3 regions of the Exiguobacterium sp. EF_C8 genome follow, and region 2 is predicted to be linked to each of the others. Evidence: riboswitches for the same ligand, from Rfam matches in the RefSeq annotation. Region 2 holds a riboswitch; each other region holds the start of a gene.

Region 1 (3,278 bases), 710 kb from region 2:
TGCGAAACGGCATTTTTGAAACACCTGCAAAAAAGGCAGAGAGTTGGCGAAGACCAGGTATGTAGTAACCGATGATCAAGACCGATTTGCCGTAACGACGAAATCCGGCTTCAGCGGAGAGAATGTGTTTTTCTGAGATGCGCATCTTTGGTCCGACGCGATGCAACAGGGGCATGCCGAGTTTTAAGCCCAGCACGTAGCTAATCGTCATTCCAATGCAACTGCCAGCGTAAGCGGCAAGAATCGTACCGAACAGCGGTAGATTGCCTTGATGCATCCAAAAACCGGACAGGACGAGCAAGGTCTCATCAGGAACCGGCAATCCCACGATACCACCTGCGAGAAGGACGGAAAGACCAAGGGCGCCATATTGGTGCAGAATGTCATGTAAGAGATGATGAATCGGGGACACCTTCTTTCGCGAGAATCTTCTTCTTTAGTGTACAGGAAATGGATGAAGGTTGGAATGAAAGGACAAAAATTCTAGGTAAAGAAAAAATGAATTTTGATTTCCGGAAGTCAACCCTTTTTCTCAATACCGTTTCGAGCTATACTCGTTAAAGTGACTATTTTTAGAGGACGGTGTCGGACGATGATGCATGTAATAAATCAGTACGGCTGGATCGAAGTAATTTGTGGCAGTATGTTTTCCGGGAAATCGGAAGAGTTGATTCGTCGTGTCAGACGGGCACAGTACGGCAAACTGCCCGTTCAAGTATTCAAGCCGGCAATCGATGACCGGTACCATGAAGAGCATGTCGTCTCTCACATCGGAAATTCCGTCGTGGCGATTCCAATGGCGACGAGTCGTGATCTCTATGCAGCAGTAGCGCAAGAAACACAAATTGTCGGAATTGATGAAGTTCAATTCTTTGATGATGAGATCGTTCAAGTCATCGAAGCACTTGCGCAAGACGGAAAACGCGTCATTTGTGCAGGACTCGATCAGGATTTCCGGGCAGAGCCATTTGGCAAGATGCCGGAATTACTGGCGCGCGCAGAATTTGTGACAAAACTTCAGGCGATCTGTCTCTCATGTGGCGATCCGGCTTCCCGGACACAACGTTTGATTGATGGAAAACCAGCGAACTATGATGATCCGATCATTTTAGTCGGCGCTTCAGAATCGTATGAGCCACGGTGCCGCCACTGCCATGAAGTGCCAGGAAAGCCGAAGCCGCTCCAAACGATGCAACACCAAAAAGGATAAACAAAAAAGACGAACCGATGATGGTCGTCCTTTGATGTAACAGCTGTTCGCTTCTAAGTGAAGACGAATAGCTGTTTTTTTTATTATCCCGTTTCTTGTGAGAAACGGCTCGAGCGTTCGATGAAACGAATCGTCTCACGCACGATCAAATCCTGATCATGATCGAGGGTCGCGACGTGGTACGAGTTGAGGAGACAGTAGCTTCGTTTATCATTCGTCCCGATATGCTGATGCAGATAATCCGAGCTCGACGGCGGAACGACGTGATCGGTCGCCGAGTAAAGAATCAATGTCGGTAGAAGGATTGATCCAAGGCGTCCTTTCGTCTCATCCATCAAGCGGACGAGTTCGAATGCACAACGACTCGGAACGAGGTCATAGATGATTTCGAAAGCAGACCGTTTGATATCCGGTGCCCCTTCAGGTAGGTATTGTGGACCATCTTCAAACGACAGTGCTTCATAAGACGGAACGGAGAGAGCGGCATTGATCGTAATGATGCCTGAAAATGGAATCCCGTCAGCGGCGAGCGATAGTGCGAGCGTCGCGCCCATTGATTGACCGATGACGAAGACTTGATCGCATGTTTCTTGTAAACGTGCATAGCCGTCTTGCAGGCTCTGCTTCCAACATCGAGCAGTCGATTGTTCGAACTCACGGACGTTCGTCCCGTGACCACGCAAACGTGGAGCATAGACAGTGAATCCTTTAGCAGCAAATGCCTCACCGACATCCCGAACACTTTGCGGGGTCGCATTAAAACCATGACAGATTAAAATGCCGATCGGTCCACCTTGAAGATAAAATGCTTCAGCACCAGTCAATACAGGATAGTTCATCATTACTATTTTTCCTCCATTCGTGAAAAAAACTCGTCAACGTCATTGCTTGGACGCCCACGAGTTTTTCACCGTATCATCCAAAGCCGCGCTTTGCTGGTCGGAGCACCTTACAGATTGCAGGTTGCCGTGAAGTCATAGAGCCAGGTCTCTCGTTCACTCTTGATAAATATCATATTGGAATTGTCGGATTAATCATTGAAACGATGGTAGCACGACCGAAAATGCCTTGTCAAATCGTTCTGGACGAATCGTGATTTGTTCTTTCAGCTAACTCATAACTTATGACTCAATCGATATGCGCCAAATGGATTATTTTTGCAAAGTTGGTTGACTTTTAAAGGTTCGACCCGTAATGTAAAAATTAGTTTTACGACATAAGCAACAACGCAACAACACACATACGAATTTCATACCGCAATACTTATCCAGAGAGGTGGAGGGACTGGCCCTACGAAACCTCGGCAACAGACTCATTATGAGCACTGTGCCAATTCCATCAGACAGATGTCTGAGAGATGAGTGGAGTGGATTCTGCCACTGTGCGGATCCAGGTCTCTTCTTGTTTCTCAAGAAGGGACCTTTTTTGTTGAATGAAGGGGGAAAACGGAATGATTGCATTTCATCAAGTCAAAAAAACGTACGTCACGAAGGATCAGACGATCGCAGCACTCGACGGTGTCGACCTGACGATCGAGAAAGGCGAAATCTTCGGTGTCATCGGCTTTAGCGGTGCCGGGAAAAGTTCATTGCTCCGCTGCGTCAACCTGTTAGAACGACCGACGTCAGGAACAGTGACGGTCGACGGGGAGGATTTAACACAACTATCACCAAAAAAATTACGCCAAGCGAAACAGCGGATCGGGATGATCTTTCAACACTTCAATCTATTGAATGCAAACACGGTCTTTACGAACGTTGCGAAACCACTCGTTCTCGCAGGTATCAAGAAAGACGAGATTCGTCGCCGGGTGACGGAATTACTCGAATTCGTCGATCTCGCGGACAAGGCGGATCATTACCCGGATCAATTATCCGGCGGACAAAAGCAACGTGTCGGCATCGCCCGGGCACTAGCGACGCAACCATCCGTGCTCTTATGTGACGAAGCGACGTCAGCACTCGATCCTCAGACGACACATCATATTCTCCAGTTATTAAAACGCATCAATGCGGAATACGGGATCACCATTCTCTTGATCACCCATGAGATGGGCGTCATCCGGGAG
Region 2 (3,278 bases):
CCGGTTACCTGACTGGAACAATTCAAGTGCATGAATCCCGATTTGACGTGACGTCTGCGCATCCTGATCGTATAAGGCAATCGTCCGCTGCTCGAGCCGTTCGCGGATCTCTTCTACCGACGTCCCGTCTTGAATGATTGGATTCAATTGATCAAGGACATTTCGTAAGTTAACAGCCGTCGGTCGTGTCGCGAGTAACGTCGCTGATGTCTCAAGCAAAGTCTGCTTATAGATCGACAGTTCTGCTTCAAACCGGTACGCCTCTTGAACGAGTACGAATCCGCCAAATAAACTGATCGCAGGCGCCCCTCGGACGCGCAGTTGTTTAATCGCTTCGACCGCTTGTGCAAGATCGGTAATGACTTCATAGTGTTCTTCCTGCGGTAGACGTGTCTGATCGAGAATCGTCAAGACACGATCTTCATAACGAATACTTTGAACGAATGTACTCATCGGCTAAGTTCCTCCGTTACGTCGAAGTTTCGTAAATCATCAAATGTCCGGCATTCGGTCCGACGTTTGATTAACGCCGATCCTAAACGTAAAGCATGTTGTTTTCGTTCTAGTCGTTCCGTCATAGAACTAATCGTTTCTAAATCAGCGACTGGTGCGAGTCCGATCGTCCGACGAATCAGTTCGCAACCGGCAAAGCCAAGGGCATCCTGCAAGATCGTGCTCAGTACATCGTCGACGAGTCCCGATGTCCGGAATGGTTCGACGGCTTCGCGTTCCCATAAGGCGCGGAACGTCGAAGCGAACGTCAGCCAGAACGTATCGATGTCGCGAATCCGGGCATCACGAAGTGCTGAATAATCCGGGTATGCTGCAAAGAATAAGTGGGCGATGAACTGTCCGACATCAAATCCGAATGGACCATAAAAGGCGAATTCTGGATCGATGACTTTCGTTTCCGTTGCCGAAGCAAAGATGCTTCCTGTATGTAGATCGCCGTGTAGCAACGCATCTCCTTTCGTGATGAAAAGCGCTTCGAGTTTTGCGACTTCGCGTTTCAACTCATCGTCCGCCCATAGACGTGCCACCTCTTCTTCAAGCCCGGCTTCAATCTCGTTCGTCTCCGCGTCATGGAACGGATCCGTGAAGATTAATTTTTCCGTGATGTCGCACAAGTCCGGATTGTAGTACGTTCGGGCGACACGTTTTTTTTCAACCGGACCAAGCGCAAAGTCCGATGTATGGAATAAAGTCCGAGCGAGATAAGAACCAATATGTTCCGCAAGCAACGGATACTGTTCACCTGCGAGTAAACCGCTTCGAACGATTGTCAGATGTGAAAGATCTTCCATGACCGTATACGCCTCGTCGTGACTAGCATGAAAAACACGCGGTACGAACGGCACGGCATGCCGGGCGAATTCACGGAGTGCGGATTGCTCGATCCACGCCCGCTCGAGTGATAGTGGCCAGCTCTCACCGACGACTTTCGCGTACGGGAGTGCTTGTTTTAGAATCAATCGATGTTCACCTTCTCGAATTCGAAAGACAAGGTTGAGATTGCCGTCGCCAATCTCTTCTGCTTCGACGGCTCCGTCGCCGATCAGTCCTAGTGAGCGGACCCGTTCGATCGCGTCCTGTTCTGTAAATGCTTTGTATGTCATCTCAGTTCCCCCTGTGTGATACACGAAAAAGCGCCTCTTTTCGTCATCGAAAAGAGGCGCAGGAAAGTCACTGCGTCCTCTTATCTCTCAGACGAAACGTCTGTTGGATGTAGCACCGTGCCAAGTGGTCGGTTGCTGCGGCGTCATCGGGCCAATTCCCTCTGCCAACTCGCGATAAGAGTCGTATGTAGTTGTCGTGTGTGATATTGATTTGAATCTTACGCAATCCTCTTCCCTGCTGTCAAACTAAAATCAGGGAGAAATGGACATCGTTTTCATGCCATCTATAGAAAGAGTATTTTCAAAAAAATAAATTTTCTAAAAATAGTTTGACAAGTCGTGACTCTCATGTAAAAATTGCAATTAGATTTCACAATTTCATCCAATTCTTATCAAGAGCAGACGGAGGGACAAGCCCTACGATGTCGCAGCAACCGACCTTTTGGCACGGTGCTAATTCTTGCAGCTACTAAGCTGACAGATAAGAGTCCACGTTCGAATCATTCATGGTCTCTTGTCGCTGACGAGAGACCATTTTTTTATTGAAGGAGGAAAGACATGGCTTACATCACAGCTACTTATCAATTGACCGCCCGCGATCGACTGGAGCAACGTGCCGAACAACTCGCGCTTGGTCTGACGGTTGGTTCCTGGACGGAGCTGAATCATCTTGAGCAACAACAACTCGCCTCGTTCAAAGGAGAAGTCGTACATACGGAAGAGCGCGACGGTAAAGGCTATATCACGATTCGTTACCCGGAACACAATGTATCGCGCGACTTTTCTGCGATCTTAACGACCGTCTTCGGAAAACTCTCACTCGACGGTGAAATCAAATTAACAGAATTGCTACTACCCGATACATTCACGTCGGATTTTCCAGGTGCGAAGTTCGGGATCGAAGGGGTTCGTTCCTTGATTGGTGTCGAAGATCGTCCACTGTTAATGAGCATCTTCAAAGGGGTCATCGGACGCGATTTATCGTTCCTTCGTGATCAACTCGAAGGACAACTTGCTGGTGGGATCGATCTCGTCAAGGACGATGAGATCCTATATGACAATCCGTTGACACCAACGATTGATCGGGCACGGATCGGACGTGAGGTTATCGATGCTCATTTCCACCGGACCGGTAAACGTGCGTTGTATGCGATCACACTTAGTGGTCCCGTCTTTACGCTCAAGGATCAAGCCAAACGATTGATTGACGCTGGAGCAACTGCTTTCTTGTTGAATACCTTCACATACGGACTCGACGTCTTACGTGAATTGGCAAGTGATCCGGAGATCAACGTTCCCATTTTCAATCATCCGGCTTACAGCGGTGCATTGATTGCCAGCCCGAACCACGGTGTTGCAGCGCCTGTCTTACTTGGCACATTACCGCGCGTTGCTGGTGCAGATTTAACGCTATTCCCGTCACCTTACGGCAATGTCGCTCTTCCGAAGGACGTCGCCCGCGGCATCGCGGTCGAAGCGACTCGCCTCGGTCAGACGAAAACGATTTTCCCTGTCCCTTCAGCCGGTATTCACCCAGGACTCGTCGCTCAACTCGTACGCGACTTCGGGATCGATTCCGTCATCAACGCTGGTGGTGGCGTACATGGTCATCCACAAGGTGCTGCGGCTGGTGTTATCGCTTTTCGTCAAGCACTTGATGCG
Region 3 (3,278 bases), 630 kb from region 2:
TCAAAGGGAGCTTGGCTTAGTATTAGTGCCTTGTTGGTCACGCAAGCAGTTAGCCTATTTTTCAGTGCACGAAAATCAGGACGTAATCCGTGGGTATGGGGAGGCGCGGGACTCCTTCAGTTTCCACTTCCAGCAATCGCGTATTTGATTTTAGAACGACAAGCGAAGCAGAAAAAATAATGAAACAGGTCCGATCACCATGATCGGACCTGTCGTTGGTTAAGAAGAGATTTTTTCCTGTTGAGCAACTGATTTTTTCGGACGTGGGAAACCAAAGATGATGGCAATCGATCCACAGACGAAGAGCAGGAACGGATAGAACAGATACGGAATCAGTTCTGGTGAAGCTGTCTTCGTCAACTCTGCTGCGATCAGCAGTTGTGCCCCATACGGAATGATGCCTTGAATACCACAAGAGAAGATATCAAGAATACTCGCTGATTTCTTGCGGTCGATTTCATACGTATCAGCGATTTCAGCCGCGAGTGGTCCAGCGACGAGAATCGAGATCGTATTGTTCGCCGTTGCGAGGTTCGTCGCACTGACGAGTGCTGCCATACTGAATTCAGCACCGCGACGCTGTGAAATCTTGCGCGTCAACGTCTCTTTCAAGTAGGCGATTCCGCCATTGAACGTGATCAAACTGACGAGACCACCCATGAGGAGTGTCAAGATTGAAATTTCTGCCATGCCCATCATTCCTTCAGACATCGAAAGGACGAACCCACTTAAGCCAAAGCTACCGTCGATCATACCGATGATTCCAGTGAGCAATGTGCCACCGACGAGAACAAGAATGACATTGACACCAAATAGTGCAAGGACGATGACGGCGAGATACGGAATTAATTTGTAGAACTCGAATGCTTTAGCTGCTGCCGCATCGCCAGAACCAGAAACGAACGCGAGTAAGATGACCGTTAAGACGGCAGCCGGGAGAACGATCATGAAGTTCGTCCGGAATTTATCGCGCATGTTCGTTTTTTGTGTCCGAACGGCAGCGATTGTCGTATCCGAGATGAACGACAAGTTATCACCGAACATCGAACCACCAACGACTGACGCTGCTGCGATCGCAACGTTGATACCTGTTGCTTCATGAATACCGAAGGCAATCGGTGCGAGAGCGGCAATCGTTCCTGTCGAGGTACCCATTGCCATCGAGATGAATGCTGCGATAACAAATATCCCACTCATCAGGAGTGAAGGAGGTAAGAACGTCAAAGCAGCATTGACAGTTGCTTCGATTGCGCCGATCGCTTCCGCTGTTCCAGAGAACGCACCGGCTAATAAGAAAATGAAGACCATGATCATGATATCAGGATTTCCGGCACCGGTTGCGATACGTTCGACCGTTTGATTGATCGATCCTTTCGTCATGATTGCAGCAAAGATCAACGCGATCAAAGCGGCGATCAGAATCGGAAATTTGTAAAAATCGTCATAGAAGATACCGGCTCCGATGAAGAGGACCAGGAATACGACGAGCGGAAGCAGTGCCCATTTGTTAGGCGTAATCGTTTCTTTCATTGTTGATACCTCATTTCTCAAAGATACAAAAAAAGACCCCTTCGCAAGAAAGAAGGAGGTCTTTATGAAATAAAGACGCTCTTCTTATCTCTCAAGCTTTCGCTTGCTGGATTTGGCACAGTACGAATCAAATCGTCCGCTGCCGAAACATCATTGGGCCAGTCCCTCCGTTTCTCGCGATAAAAAGAAGTCATTCAATTGTTGTAAAACACGTTTCTTACCGTACCGCATTGAGTAACGCGTGTCAACTGTACTTTACTGAAGTGCCTGTTCTAACGTCTGGACGTTTTCTTCCATCAATTTGAAATACGAGCTATTTTGTTGCGATTTCGTCACCGACTCGAGGTTATGGATCGTCACGGATTTAGCTCCGATTTCTTTTTGGATGACACGCGCAACCTTTGGTGAAACCGTTTCTTCGAACGCGACGTATTTCAAATCATGCATCCGCGCTTCTTTCACTAAAGCAGCCAGTTGCTTTTGTGACGGTTCATCGGAAGGGGAAATTCCGGCGATTGGAAGCTGCGTGAAACCATATCGTTCGGCGAGGTAACCGTAAGCGGCATGTGTGACGAGAAGTTCTTTTTTTGATCCGTCAGCGACGGCTTGCTTGAACTCTTTATCGAGTGCGTCAGCTTGCTGATCGAACGCTTTCAAGTTTTTTTCGAATGTTGCTTTGTCTTTTGGTACTTCTTTTGATAAGGCGACTGTGATAGAACGTGCCATTGCTTTGGCGTTGACAGGATCAAGCCAGACGTGTGGATCGTATTTTCCATGATCGTGTTCTTCCTCTTCGTGAGCATGTTCATCAGTTGCGTGATCATCGTGCCCTGCTTCTTCGTGCGCATGCTCAGTATGTCCCTCTTCTTCATGTGCGTGAAGCGTAGCATCCGATTCCAGCAAAGTGACATCCTTACTCGTCTCGACGAACCGGACGTCCGTGCCTTTTAGACTCTCTTGGATTTTTTTTGAATAGGGTTCAAGTGTCGTACCCGTCAAAAGGAAAAGGTCACCTTTGGCAATCTCAGTGAGTTGCTTTGACGTCGGTTCATAGGAGTGCGGATCTGCTCCAGGTGGGACGATCATCTTGACGTTGACTTGATTACCACCGATTTCACGGGCAATGGCAGCTGTTGCGAACGTCGATGTATAGATTTCCATCTTTTTATCATCTGAAGTCGATGAATCGGTGTTTGATCCACAAGCTGCGAGGATACTTGCGCTCGCGAATGCGACCGTTAAAGCAGGAATGATTTTTTTCATTATATGTTACCTCCGTTATTAAAACGTAATTATTCCGATTTGGACTTTTTCACTATAGCGGAACGTTTGAGAAGCGTCAAGTACGAATACCGAGACGTTCGACTTCTTTTAAAACGGGGTAAAAGGATAAAAAAGTGAAGGAATTGGTACGTCTTTTGGAGGTGATCAAGTGAAACGTGAAACTGCATGGCTAATGGGGGGAGCTGCATTACTAACGACGGCAGCTGCGGGAGCAAGTATCTGGAATAATTACGGTGCATTACTTCGGTGGACTGAACCCGCCTTGCCAATCACAGAAAAACAACTCGCACCGCGGACACTCACTTACAAACAAGTGGGAGACCGTACCTTACAACTCGATCTCTATTATCCGCCGGGGGAAGGACCGTTTCCGGTCGCGATCTACGCGCACGGTGGCGCATTCGTTCGTGGAGAGCGCGAGGATATGTTCTGTTTTAGCCCGATCGTTGATCGCCTGCTTGAAC

What was found. A riboswitch is a leader RNA that binds a small molecule or an ion and turns the genes downstream of it on or off. The one in region 2 is predicted to bind S-adenosylmethionine.
Region 1: linked by a shared signal. The riboswitch ahead of ACY2IG_RS15005 (alpha/beta hydrolase) and the one ahead of ACY2IG_RS02535 (2,3-diketo-5-methylthiopentyl-1-phosphate enolase) in region 2 are both predicted to bind S-adenosylmethionine.
Region 3: linked by a shared signal. The riboswitch ahead of ACY2IG_RS15535 (Na+/H+ antiporter NhaC family protein) and the one ahead of ACY2IG_RS02535 (2,3-diketo-5-methylthiopentyl-1-phosphate enolase) in region 2 are both predicted to bind S-adenosylmethionine.

Annotation. Positions count from the first base shown of each region.
Region 1 is NZ_CM143264.1:2,848,888-2,852,165, reverse strand. Features, by position in the region: gene ACY2IG_RS15015 (DedA family protein) at 1-412, opposite strand, end outside; gene ACY2IG_RS15010 (thymidine kinase) at 596-1,210, shown strand; gene ACY2IG_RS15005 (alpha/beta hydrolase) at 1,294-2,052, opposite strand; SAM riboswitch class I at 2,120-2,221, opposite strand; SAM riboswitch class I at 2,471-2,574, shown strand; gene ACY2IG_RS15000 (methionine ABC transporter ATP-binding protein) at 2,661-3,278, shown strand, end outside.
Region 2 is NZ_CM143264.1:462,632-465,909, reverse strand. Features, by position in the region: gene mtnA (S-methyl-5-thioribose-1-phosphate isomerase) at 1-453, opposite strand, end outside; gene mtnK (S-methyl-5-thioribose kinase) at 450-1,616, opposite strand; SAM riboswitch class I at 1,694-1,797, opposite strand; SAM riboswitch class I at 2,003-2,104, shown strand; gene ACY2IG_RS02535 (2,3-diketo-5-methylthiopentyl-1-phosphate enolase) at 2,175-3,278, shown strand, end outside.
Region 3 is NZ_CM143264.1:2,932,667-2,935,944, reverse strand. Features, by position in the region: gene ACY2IG_RS15540 (hypothetical protein) at 1-180, shown strand, start outside; gene ACY2IG_RS15535 (Na+/H+ antiporter NhaC family protein) at 220-1,530, opposite strand; SAM riboswitch class I at 1,612-1,716, opposite strand; gene ACY2IG_RS15530 (metal ABC transporter solute-binding protein, Zn/Mn family) at 1,786-2,793, opposite strand; gene ACY2IG_RS15525 (alpha/beta hydrolase) at 2,963-3,278, shown strand, end outside.